3 linked regions of the Phreatobacter oligotrophus genome follow. The protein of the gene in region 1 interacts with the protein of each later gene in a pairwise test. Links are inferred from orthologs where the notes say so. Each region holds a gene or a part of one and is shown in the gene's direction. Other genes may lie near its edges.

What was found. The genes of interacting proteins can lie anywhere in the genome.
Region 2: the proteins of C8P69_RS10295 (region 1) and C8P69_RS11965 interact in binary tests that used the Escherichia coli proteins (3 or more experiments, as listed by UniProt). The link is inferred for Phreatobacter oligotrophus from one-to-one orthologs.
Region 3: the proteins of C8P69_RS10295 (region 1) and C8P69_RS08200 interact in binary tests that used the Escherichia coli proteins (3 or more experiments, as listed by UniProt). The link is inferred for Phreatobacter oligotrophus from one-to-one orthologs.

What each region holds. Positions count from the first base shown.
Region 1 is NZ_PZZL01000004.1:105,310-108,376, reverse strand. What follows is about bases 44-3,042. They hold C8P69_RS10295 (two-component system sensor histidine kinase NtrB), read left to right. Parts: upstream 44-980; coding sequence 981-2,105; downstream 2,106-3,042. Other genes in these bases: ntrC (nitrogen regulation protein NR(I)), read left to right, coding at 2,116-3,042; dusB (tRNA dihydrouridine synthase DusB), read left to right, coding at 44-984. Outside these bases: more of dusB, read left to right, coding at 1-43; more of ntrC, read left to right, coding at 3,043-3,067.
Region 2 is NZ_PZZL01000004.1:458,846-461,792, forward strand. What follows is about bases 69-2,947. They hold C8P69_RS11965 (P-II family nitrogen regulator), read left to right. Parts: upstream 69-1,278; coding sequence 1,279-1,617; downstream 1,618-2,947. Other genes in these bases: C8P69_RS11960 (NAD(P)H-hydrate dehydratase), read right to left, coding at 69-944; glnA (type I glutamate--ammonia ligase), read left to right, coding at 1,677-2,947. In the rest of the region: more of C8P69_RS11960, read right to left, coding at 1-68. UniProt on the Escherichia coli protein: P-II indirectly controls the transcription of the glutamine synthetase gene (glnA). P-II prevents NR-II-catalyzed conversion of NR-I to NR-I-phosphate, the transcriptional activator of GlnA. When P-II is uridylylated to P-II-UMP, these events are reversed.
Region 3 is NZ_PZZL01000003.1:214,166-217,080, reverse strand. The notes cover bases 69-2,915. They hold C8P69_RS08200 (P-II family nitrogen regulator), read left to right. Parts: upstream 69-1,246; coding sequence 1,247-1,585; downstream 1,586-2,915. Other genes in these bases: C8P69_RS08195 (ammonium transporter), read left to right, coding at 1,633-2,915; tesB (acyl-CoA thioesterase II), read left to right, coding at 86-958. UniProt on the Escherichia coli protein: Involved in the regulation of nitrogen metabolism. Regulates the activity of its targets by protein-protein interaction in response to the nitrogen status of the cell.

The sequences.
Region 1 (3,067 bases):
CCCGTGGCGTCCCCCGTAGCCCTCGCTCCCCTGTCCGGTGTCACGGACGCGCCCTTCCGGCGGATGGTGGCGCGTTTCGGCGTGGGCTGGACAGTAACGGAGATGGTGCCGGGAGACGGCCTGGCGGCCGGGGACGAGGAAGCCCGGCTGCGCGCGGAAGGGGCGGGGCTCTCCCCTCATGTCGTGCAGATCGCGGGATGCGAGCCTCACTGGATGGCGGAGGGCGCGCGGGTCGCCGCAGCGGCGGGCGCCGACATCATCGACATCAACATGGGCTGCCCGGCGAAGCGCGTGACCGGCGGCTATGCGGGCTCGGCGCTGATGCGCGACCTCGACCATGCCGAGCGCCTCATCGCCGCCACGGTCGCGGCCGTCGACCTGCCGGTCACCGTGAAGATGCGGCTCGGCTGGGACGAGACCATGCTCAACGCGCCGGACCTTGCGCGCCGGGCCGAGGCGGCCGGTGTCGTGCTGGTCACCATCCACGGCCGCACGCGCCAGCAATTCTACAAGGGATCGGCCGACTGGAGCGCGATCGCCGCGGTGAAGGCGGCTGTCACCGTGCCGGTGGTCACCAATGGCGACATCACCACGCCTGCGGATGCCGAGGCCTGCCTCGCCCGCTCCGGTGCGGATGCGGTGATGGTCGGACGCGGCGCGCAGGGGCGCCCCTGGGTGCCCTCGCAGATCGCCGCGCATCTGGCCGGCGAGCCGGTGCCGGCTGATCCGGATCTTGCGACCCAGCTCGCCTGCGCAACGGAGCTCTATGAGGAGCAGCTGGCGCACTACGGCCGAGCCATCGGCGTCCGCCATGCGCGCAAGCATCTCGGTTGGGCGCTGGACGCGGCGGCGGCCGCCTGCAACGCCCCCCAGGCGCTCCTCTCGGAGGCCCGCGGCCGGGTCCTCACCACCGACGAGCCGGCCAAGGCCATCGCCGCGCTCGCCGAGAGTTTTGACCGCTTTCAATGGAGGGCCGCCGCATGAGCGTCGCAGCCCAGCGCCTCGGCAGCCACGATTCCATCCTCAACGCCTTGCCGCACCCGGTGGTGAGCGTCTCCGCCACCGGCATGATCGTCGACGGCAATGCCGCGGCGGAGGGGTTCTTCCAGGCCTCCATCGCCGTGCTGAAGCGCCATGCCATCAAGGACGTCGTGCCCTTCGGCTCGCCGCTCCTGGCCCTGATCGAGCAGGTGCGCGAGCGCCACGCGCCGGTGAACGAGTACAAGGTCGATCTCGGCACCCCGCGCAATGGCCATGAGCGGATCGTCGACATCTATGTCGCGCCGCTGGCCGAGCGTCCCGGCGACGTCGTCATTATGCTCCAGGAGCGGACCATCGCCGACAAGATGGACCGCCAGCTGACCCATCGCGGCGCGGCGCGGTCGGTCACGGCGCTTGCCGCCATGCTCGCCCACGAGATCAAGAACCCGCTGTCGGGCATTCGCGGCGCGGCCCAGCTGCTCGAGGGCTCGGTCGACGACCAGGACCGGACGCTGACCCGGCTCATCTGCGACGAGGCCGACCGCATCGTGAAACTGGTCGACCGCATGGAGGTCTTCTCCGACGAGCGGCCGGTGGAGCGCCAGCCCGTCAACATCCACGTGGTCCTCGAGCACGTGAAGAAGCTGTCGCAGTCCGGCTTTGCCCGGCACATCCGCTTCGTCGAGGAATATGACCCGTCGCTGCCGCCGGTCTTCGGCAACCGCGACCAGCTGGTCCAGGTCTTCCTCAACCTCGTGAAGAACGCGGCCGAAGCGATCGGCGAGGGGGCCACCGACGGCGAGATCATGCTGTCGACGGCGTTCCGGCCGGGCGTCCGCCTCACCATGCCGGGCGTGTCCAGCCGCGTGGCCCTGCCGCTCGAGGTCTGCGTCCGCGACAATGGTCCGGGCGTGCCCGACGATCTCATGCCGCATCTGTTCGACCCCTTCGTCACCACGAAGAGCTCGGGGACGGGCCTTGGCCTTGCCCTCGTCGCCAAGATCGTCGGCGACCATGGCGGCATCGTCGAGTGCGACAGCCAGCCCCGCAAGACCGTTTTCCGTATCCTTCTGCCCATGGCCCGCGTGTCGCAAACCGACATGAACGGCCGCAAATCGCTCTGACGAGGCTCCCATGCCGACAGGAACCATCCTGGTCGCCGACGACGACGCTGCCATCCGCACGGTGCTGAACCAGGCGCTGTCGCGGGCAGGCTATGACGTCAGGCTCACCGGCAATGCCACCACGCTCTGGCGCTGGGTGTCGCAAGGCGACGGCGATCTCGTCATCACCGACGTGGTGATGCCCGACGAGAACGCGTTCGACCTGCTGCCGCGCATGAAGAAGTTGCGCCCCGACCTGCCGGTCGTGGTGATGAGCGCGCAGAACACCTTCATGACCGCGATCAAGGCCTCCGAGCGCGGCGCCTATGACTACCTGCCGAAGCCCTTCGACCTGAAGGAGCTGGTGGCGATCGTCGGCCGGGCGCTGGCCGAGCCCAAGGGCAAGCTGGGCAAGGCGTCCCCCGTCGATGCCGACACCATGCCGCTGGTCGGCCGCTCCCCGGCCATGCAGGACATCTACCGGGTCCTCGCCCGCCTCATGCAGACCGACCTCACGGTGATGATCGTCGGCGAGAGCGGCACCGGCAAGGAACTCGTTGCACGCGCGCTGCACGACTATGGCAAGCGCCGGAACGGCCCCTTCGTCGCCATCAACATGGCCGCGATCCCGCGCGACCTCATCGAGAGCGAGCTCTTCGGCCACGAAAAGGGCGCCTTCACCGGCGCGCAGTCTCGCAATCCCGGCCGCTTCGAGCAGGCCGAGGGCGGCACGCTCTTCCTCGACGAGATCGGCGACATGCCGATGGAGGCGCAGACGCGTCTCCTGCGCGTCCTCCAGCAGGGCGAATACACCACTGTCGGTGGCCGCACCCCGATCAAAACCGACGTCCGCATCGTCGCCGCGACCAACAAGGACCTGCGCCAGCTCATCCAGCAGGGCCTCTTCCGCGAGGACCTGTTCTTCCGCCTCAACGTGGTGCCGCTGCGCCTGCCGCCGCTGCGCGAGCGCCTCGACGACGTGC
Region 2 (2,947 bases), 350 kb from region 1 along the record:
CAGACCGCATTGCGCCGCCGGTCGGCGAGGATGCTCGCGAGGCCGGCAGGCCCCTCCATCCGCTCCAGCATGATGGCGGTGAGATGCGCGGCGTTGACGGCGAGCGCCTCGGGGGGCGAGGCCAGCGTCACCAGCCCCGCTCCCGCCCGGAGCGCCCCCCGCGCGGCCAGTCGGGCCGCACCCGTGCGCGTCATGCCACCAGAGACGACCACCGCATGGCCGCGGTGATACTTGTGCCCATCAAGTTGCGGCATGGGAAAAGCATCGCCCCAGAGCGCCGGCTCATTGGCGAAATCGGTCGGCCGGATCCTGTCCAGCACCGCAGCGTCGATGCCGATATCCGCAACCCGCAGCGTCCCACACAGCGTCCGGCCGGGCATGAGCAGGTGCCCCGGTTTGCGGCGAAAGAAGGTGACGGTCTCGTCGGCGCGGATCGCCGCGCCCCGCACCGCGCCGGTCGCCCCGTCGACGCCCGAGGGAATGTCGGCGGCGATGACCCGGCACGGATGGGCGTTGACGGCGGCGATGACCTCCGCGGTCAACCGGTCGATCGGGCGCGACAGGCCGGCGCCATAGAGTGCGTCGATGACAACGGCGACGCGGCCATGATCCCAGCGCGCCAGCGGCACTGGCGCCCGCCCCCAGGCCTCGGCGGCCTCGACCGCATCAGCGGCGCGCGGGTCTGGCGGGCTGTCGGCCGCAACCGTGATCCGGAACCCGCGGTCGCGTAGGACGCGCGCGGCAACATAGCCGTCGCCGCCATTGTTACCGGGGCCGCAGAGCACCACCACCGCCGCGCCGAGCGGCGTGGTCCGCGCCACCGCATCGGCGATGGCGATGCCGGCCCGCTGCATCAGCACCCGCCCCGCCGTGCCTCCGGCGATGGTGAGCCGGTCGGCCTCGGCCATCGCGGCGGGTGACAGGAGGGCGGCGTGGTGACGCATGGGCTCCACTGTCGGCAGAGGAACGGCGCGGGTCAATTGCGCGCGCCGGACCGGGGGCAGGCCGCATTGCTTATTTTTTCATCATCGATAGGGAGTGACGCTCCTCCCGATCAGGACCTTCCGCGCCGCGATTGCCTTTTGGATGTGCAACATGCACAACCATTCGCCAGACTGGCGATCGACCACCCGGCCAACGCGTGACCATCTCGCGGCTTCGCGTTGATTTCGCGGGAAAATCACCGGATCGGCACTCTGGCACGTCTCCTGCTAGCCCGCGAAACGGTCCGGGGCGGGAGCCACAATCCGGCCGTCGGACCACAGGAGCAGGATCGGAATGAAGAAGATCGAGGCGATCATCAAGCCATTCAAGCTCGACGAAGTGAAGGAAGCGCTGCAGGAAGTGGGTCTTCAGGGCATCACGGTCACCGAGGCGAAGGGCTTCGGCCGCCAGAAGGGTCACACCGAGCTCTACCGGGGCGCCGAGTACGTCGTCGATTTCCTTCCCAAGGTGAAGATTGAGATCGTCATGCCGGACGACATGGTGGAGAAGGCGATCGACGCCATCCGCCGCGCCGCCCAGACCGGCCGCATCGGCGACGGCAAGATATTCGTGTCGACCATCGAGGAAGCCATCCGCATCCGCACGGGTGAGTCCGGCCTCGACGCCATCTGAGTTTGAATTCGGCGGGTGGCACCCGCCGCATGCCAACGTGCAAACCAAGAGGAAGCACAATGACGACTGCCAAGGATGTCCTGAAAATGATCAAGGAGAACGACGTGAAGTACGTCGATCTCCGCTTCACCGACCCGCGTGGCAAGTGGCAGCACGTCACCTTCGACATCACCATGATCGACGAGGACATCTTCGCCGAGGGCACGATGTTCGACGGTTCGTCCATCGCCGGCTGGAAGGCGATCAACGAGTCGGACATGCTCCTGATGCTCGACCCGTCGACCGCGCAGATCGATCCGTTCTTCGCCGAGACGACCATGTCGATCGTCTGCGACATTCTCGAGCCCTCGACCGGCGAGCCCTACAACCGCGATCCGCGCGGCATCGCCAAGAAGGCCGAGGCCTATCTGAAGTCGACCAAGATCGGTGACACCATCTTCGTCGGCCCCGAGGCCGAGTTCTTCGTGTTCGACGACGTGAAGTTCGCCGCCGAGCCCTACCACACCGGCTTCAAGGTCGACTCCTCGGAGCTGCCGACCAACTCCTACACCGACTACGAGGGCGGCAATCTCGGCCACCGCGTTCGCGTGAAGGGCGGCTACTTCCCCGTTCCCCCGATCGACAGCCTGCAGGACATGCGCGGCGAGATGCTCGCCTCCATGGCCAAGATGGGCGTGAAGGTCGAGAAGCATCACCATGAGGTCGCTTCCGCCCAGCACGAGCTCGGCATGAAGTTCGACACGCTGACGCACATGGCCGACCAGATGCAGATCTACAAGTACTGCATCCATCAGGTCGCCAACATCTACGGCAAGACCGCCACCTTCATGCCGAAGCCGGTCTATGGCGACAACGGCTCGGGCATGCACGTGCACCAGTCGATCTGGAAGGGCGGCAAGCCGCTGTTCGCCGGCAACAAGTATGCCGACCTCAGCCAGGAGTGCCTCTGGTACATCGGCGGCATCATCAAGCACGCCAAGGCGCTGAACGCCTTCACCAACCCGTCGACCAATTCCTACAAGCGTCTGGTCCCGGGCTACGAGGCTCCGGTTCTGCTGGCCTATTCCGCCCGCAACCGCTCGGCGTCCTGCCGTATTCCGTGGACGGCCAACCCGAAGGCCAAGCGCGTCGAGGTTCGCTTCCCCGACCCGACCGCCAACCCGTACCTGGCCTTCGCCGCCATGCTGATGGCCGGCCTCGACGGCATCACCAACAAGATCGATCCGGGCGCTGCCATGGACAAGGATCTCTATGACCTCCCGCCGAAGGAGCTCAAGAAGATCCCGACCGTCTGCGGCTCGCTGCGCGAGGCTCTCCAGGCCCTCGACAA
Region 3 (2,915 bases), on another replicon or contig:
GGGCCGCATCCCCCGGCGCGCCTTGACCCACTGGCGCAACGGGTGGTTTGTGGCGGAAGACCCCTGATCCCGCCCGAGCACCACCATGTCCGCCCCTCCCGCCTCCGCCGTCGCCAATCTCCTGTCGATCCTCGACCTCGAGCGGCTGGAGGTGAACCTGTTCCGCGGCAAGAGCCCGCAGGACGGCTGGCAGCGCGTCTTCGGCGGCCAGGTCATCGGCCAGGCGCTGGTGGCGGCCTGCCGCACGGTAGAGGGCCGGCGGCCGCATTCGCTCCACGGCTATTTCGTGCTGCCGGGCGATCCGAAGCACCCGATCATCTACGATGTCGAGCGGGTGCGCGACGGCCGCTCCTTCTCGACCCGGCGCGTGCGCGCCATCCAGCACGGCGCGGCGATCTTCTCGCTTTCGGCCTCCTTCCACGTCGAGGAGGAGGGGGCCGAGCACCAGTTCTCCATGCCGGACGTGCCGCCGCCGGAGGCGCTGAAGTCGGAAGCCGACGTGCGCCAGCTCTTCCATGCCCATATGTCCGACGCGATGAAGGCCTATTTCGCCCGCGAAAGGCCCATCGAGATCCGCCCGGTCGAGTTTGGCCGCTATACCGGCGAGGCGCAGGCCGAGGGCAAGTTCCACGTCTGGATCCGCACCACCGCGCCCCTGCCGGATGATCCCGTCGTCCACCAGTGCGTGCTCGCCTATGCCTCGGACATGACGCTGCTGGACGCCGCCAACGTGCCCCATGGCCGCTCGTTCTTCGACCAGTCGGTGCAGGCCGCGAGCCTCGACCATGCCATGTGGTTCCACCGGCCGTTCCGCGCCGATGACTGGCTGCTCTATGCCCACGATTCGCCCTCGGGTCAGAACTCGCGAGGGTTCACCCGCGGCTCGATCTACACGCGGGAGGGCGTATTGGTGGCCTCGGTGGCGCAGGAAGGCCTCCTGCGCGAGAAGAAGCGCTGACCGTTCTGCCTTTTCCTTGTGCAAATCGGCGGGCTAAACGCGGCCCAAACAAGGCGGGGCGCGAATGCTGCACGATTTTTCATCAGGTGGCTCGCCGAGGCCCTGCCTGAGGCGCCTCGTCCATATTCAACTATCTGATTTGTCGCGATAATCCCGCGCTTCGCGCCACTGGCACGAGAATTGACTCCCCCAACGCGGTTCGGACGCCGGTCACCTGGTCGGCCCGGCTTGCAGACAACCGCTTCACCCGGCTTTGGCCAAGGGGGAAGCCAATGCGGGGATGACGACATGAAGATCGTAATGGCGATCATCAAGCCATTCAAACTGGAGGAGGTCCGCGATGCCCTCACGGGGATCGGGGTCCATGGCCTCACCGTCACCGAGGTGAAGGGATACGGGCGCCAGAAGGGCCATACCGAGATCTATCGCGGCGCCGAATATGCCGTCAGCTTCCTGCCCAAGCTGAAGATCGAGGTCGCGGTCGCAGGTCCGGACGTCGACAAGGTCGTGGCCGCCATCGCCGGCGCCGCCAAGACCGGCCAGATCGGTGACGGCAAGATCTTCGTCACCTCGATCGAGCACGCCGTGCGCATCCGCACCGGCGAAACCGACGTCGACGCGTTGTGACGCGCTCCTCCCCGACCACAGACATTCCTCTGGAGACTTTCCACATGATGAGATCGAGCCTTTCCAGGTGGGGTTTGGGCGCTCTCGCGCTCGCGGGCCTCGCTGCGGCGGTCATCGACCCCGCTCTCGCCCAGGCGCCCGCCGCGGCCGCCCCCGCCGCCCCGAAGCCGAATGCCGGTGACACGGCCTTCGTGCTCATCTCGGCCTATCTCGTGCTGCTGATGACCATTCCGGGCCTCGCCCTGTTCTATGGCGGCCTCGTGCGCACCAAGAACATGCTGTCGGTGCTGACCCAGGTCTTCGTGATCGTGGCCGTCGTGTCGATCATCTACGTGATCTACGGCTACTCGCTGTCCTTCACCTCGGGCGGTGGCCTCAACGCCTTCATCGGCGGCTTCTCCAAGGCCTTCCTGATGAATGTCGACCCGACCAAGACGGCCGCGACCTTCTCCAACGGCGTCGTCATTCCGGAATATGCCTACATCATCTTCCAGATGACCTTCGCCTGCATCACGCCCGCCCTCATCGTCGGCGCCTTCGCCGAGCGCGTGAAGTTCTCGGCGCTGCTGCTCTTCGTCGTCCTCTGGGTCACCTTCATCTACTTCCCGATGGCCCACATGGTCTGGTACTGGGCCGGCCCCGACGCCATCGCTGACGCCGCCAAGGCCGTTGCCGCTGCCGGCACCGACGCTGCCGCCAAGGCTGCCGCCGAGGCCAAGCTCGCCGAAGCCAAGGCGGATGCCGGCCTGCTCTTCCAGTGGGGCGCGCTCGACTTCGCCGGCGGCACGGTCGTCCACATCAATGCCGGCATCGCCGGCCTGGTGGGCTGCCTCGTCATCGGCAAGCGCATCGGCTACGGCAAGGAGCTGATGCCTCCCCACTCGCTGGTCATGACGCTGATCGGCGCCGCGCTCCTCTGGGTGGGCTGGTTCGGCTTCAATGCCGGCTCCAACCTCGAGGCCAACGGCACCGCCGCGCTCGCTGCCATCAACACCTTCGTGGCTACCGGCGCCGCGACGCTCGCCTGGCTCTTCGTCGAATGGGCCGCCAAGGGCAAGCCGTCGCTGCTTGGCGCGGCCTCGGGTGCGGTGGCCGGCCTCGTCGCCGTCACGCCTGCCGCCGGCTTCGCCGGTCCGATGGGCGCCATCATCCTCGGCCTCGTGTCGGGTGGCGTCTGCTTCATCTTCTGCTCGACGGTGAAGAACGCCTTTGGCTACGACGACACGCTGGACGTCTTCGGCATCCACTGCATCGGCGGCATCATCGGTGCTCTCGGCACGGGTATCGTGGTCAACGTCGCCCTCGGCGGCGCCGGCATCCCGGACTACGA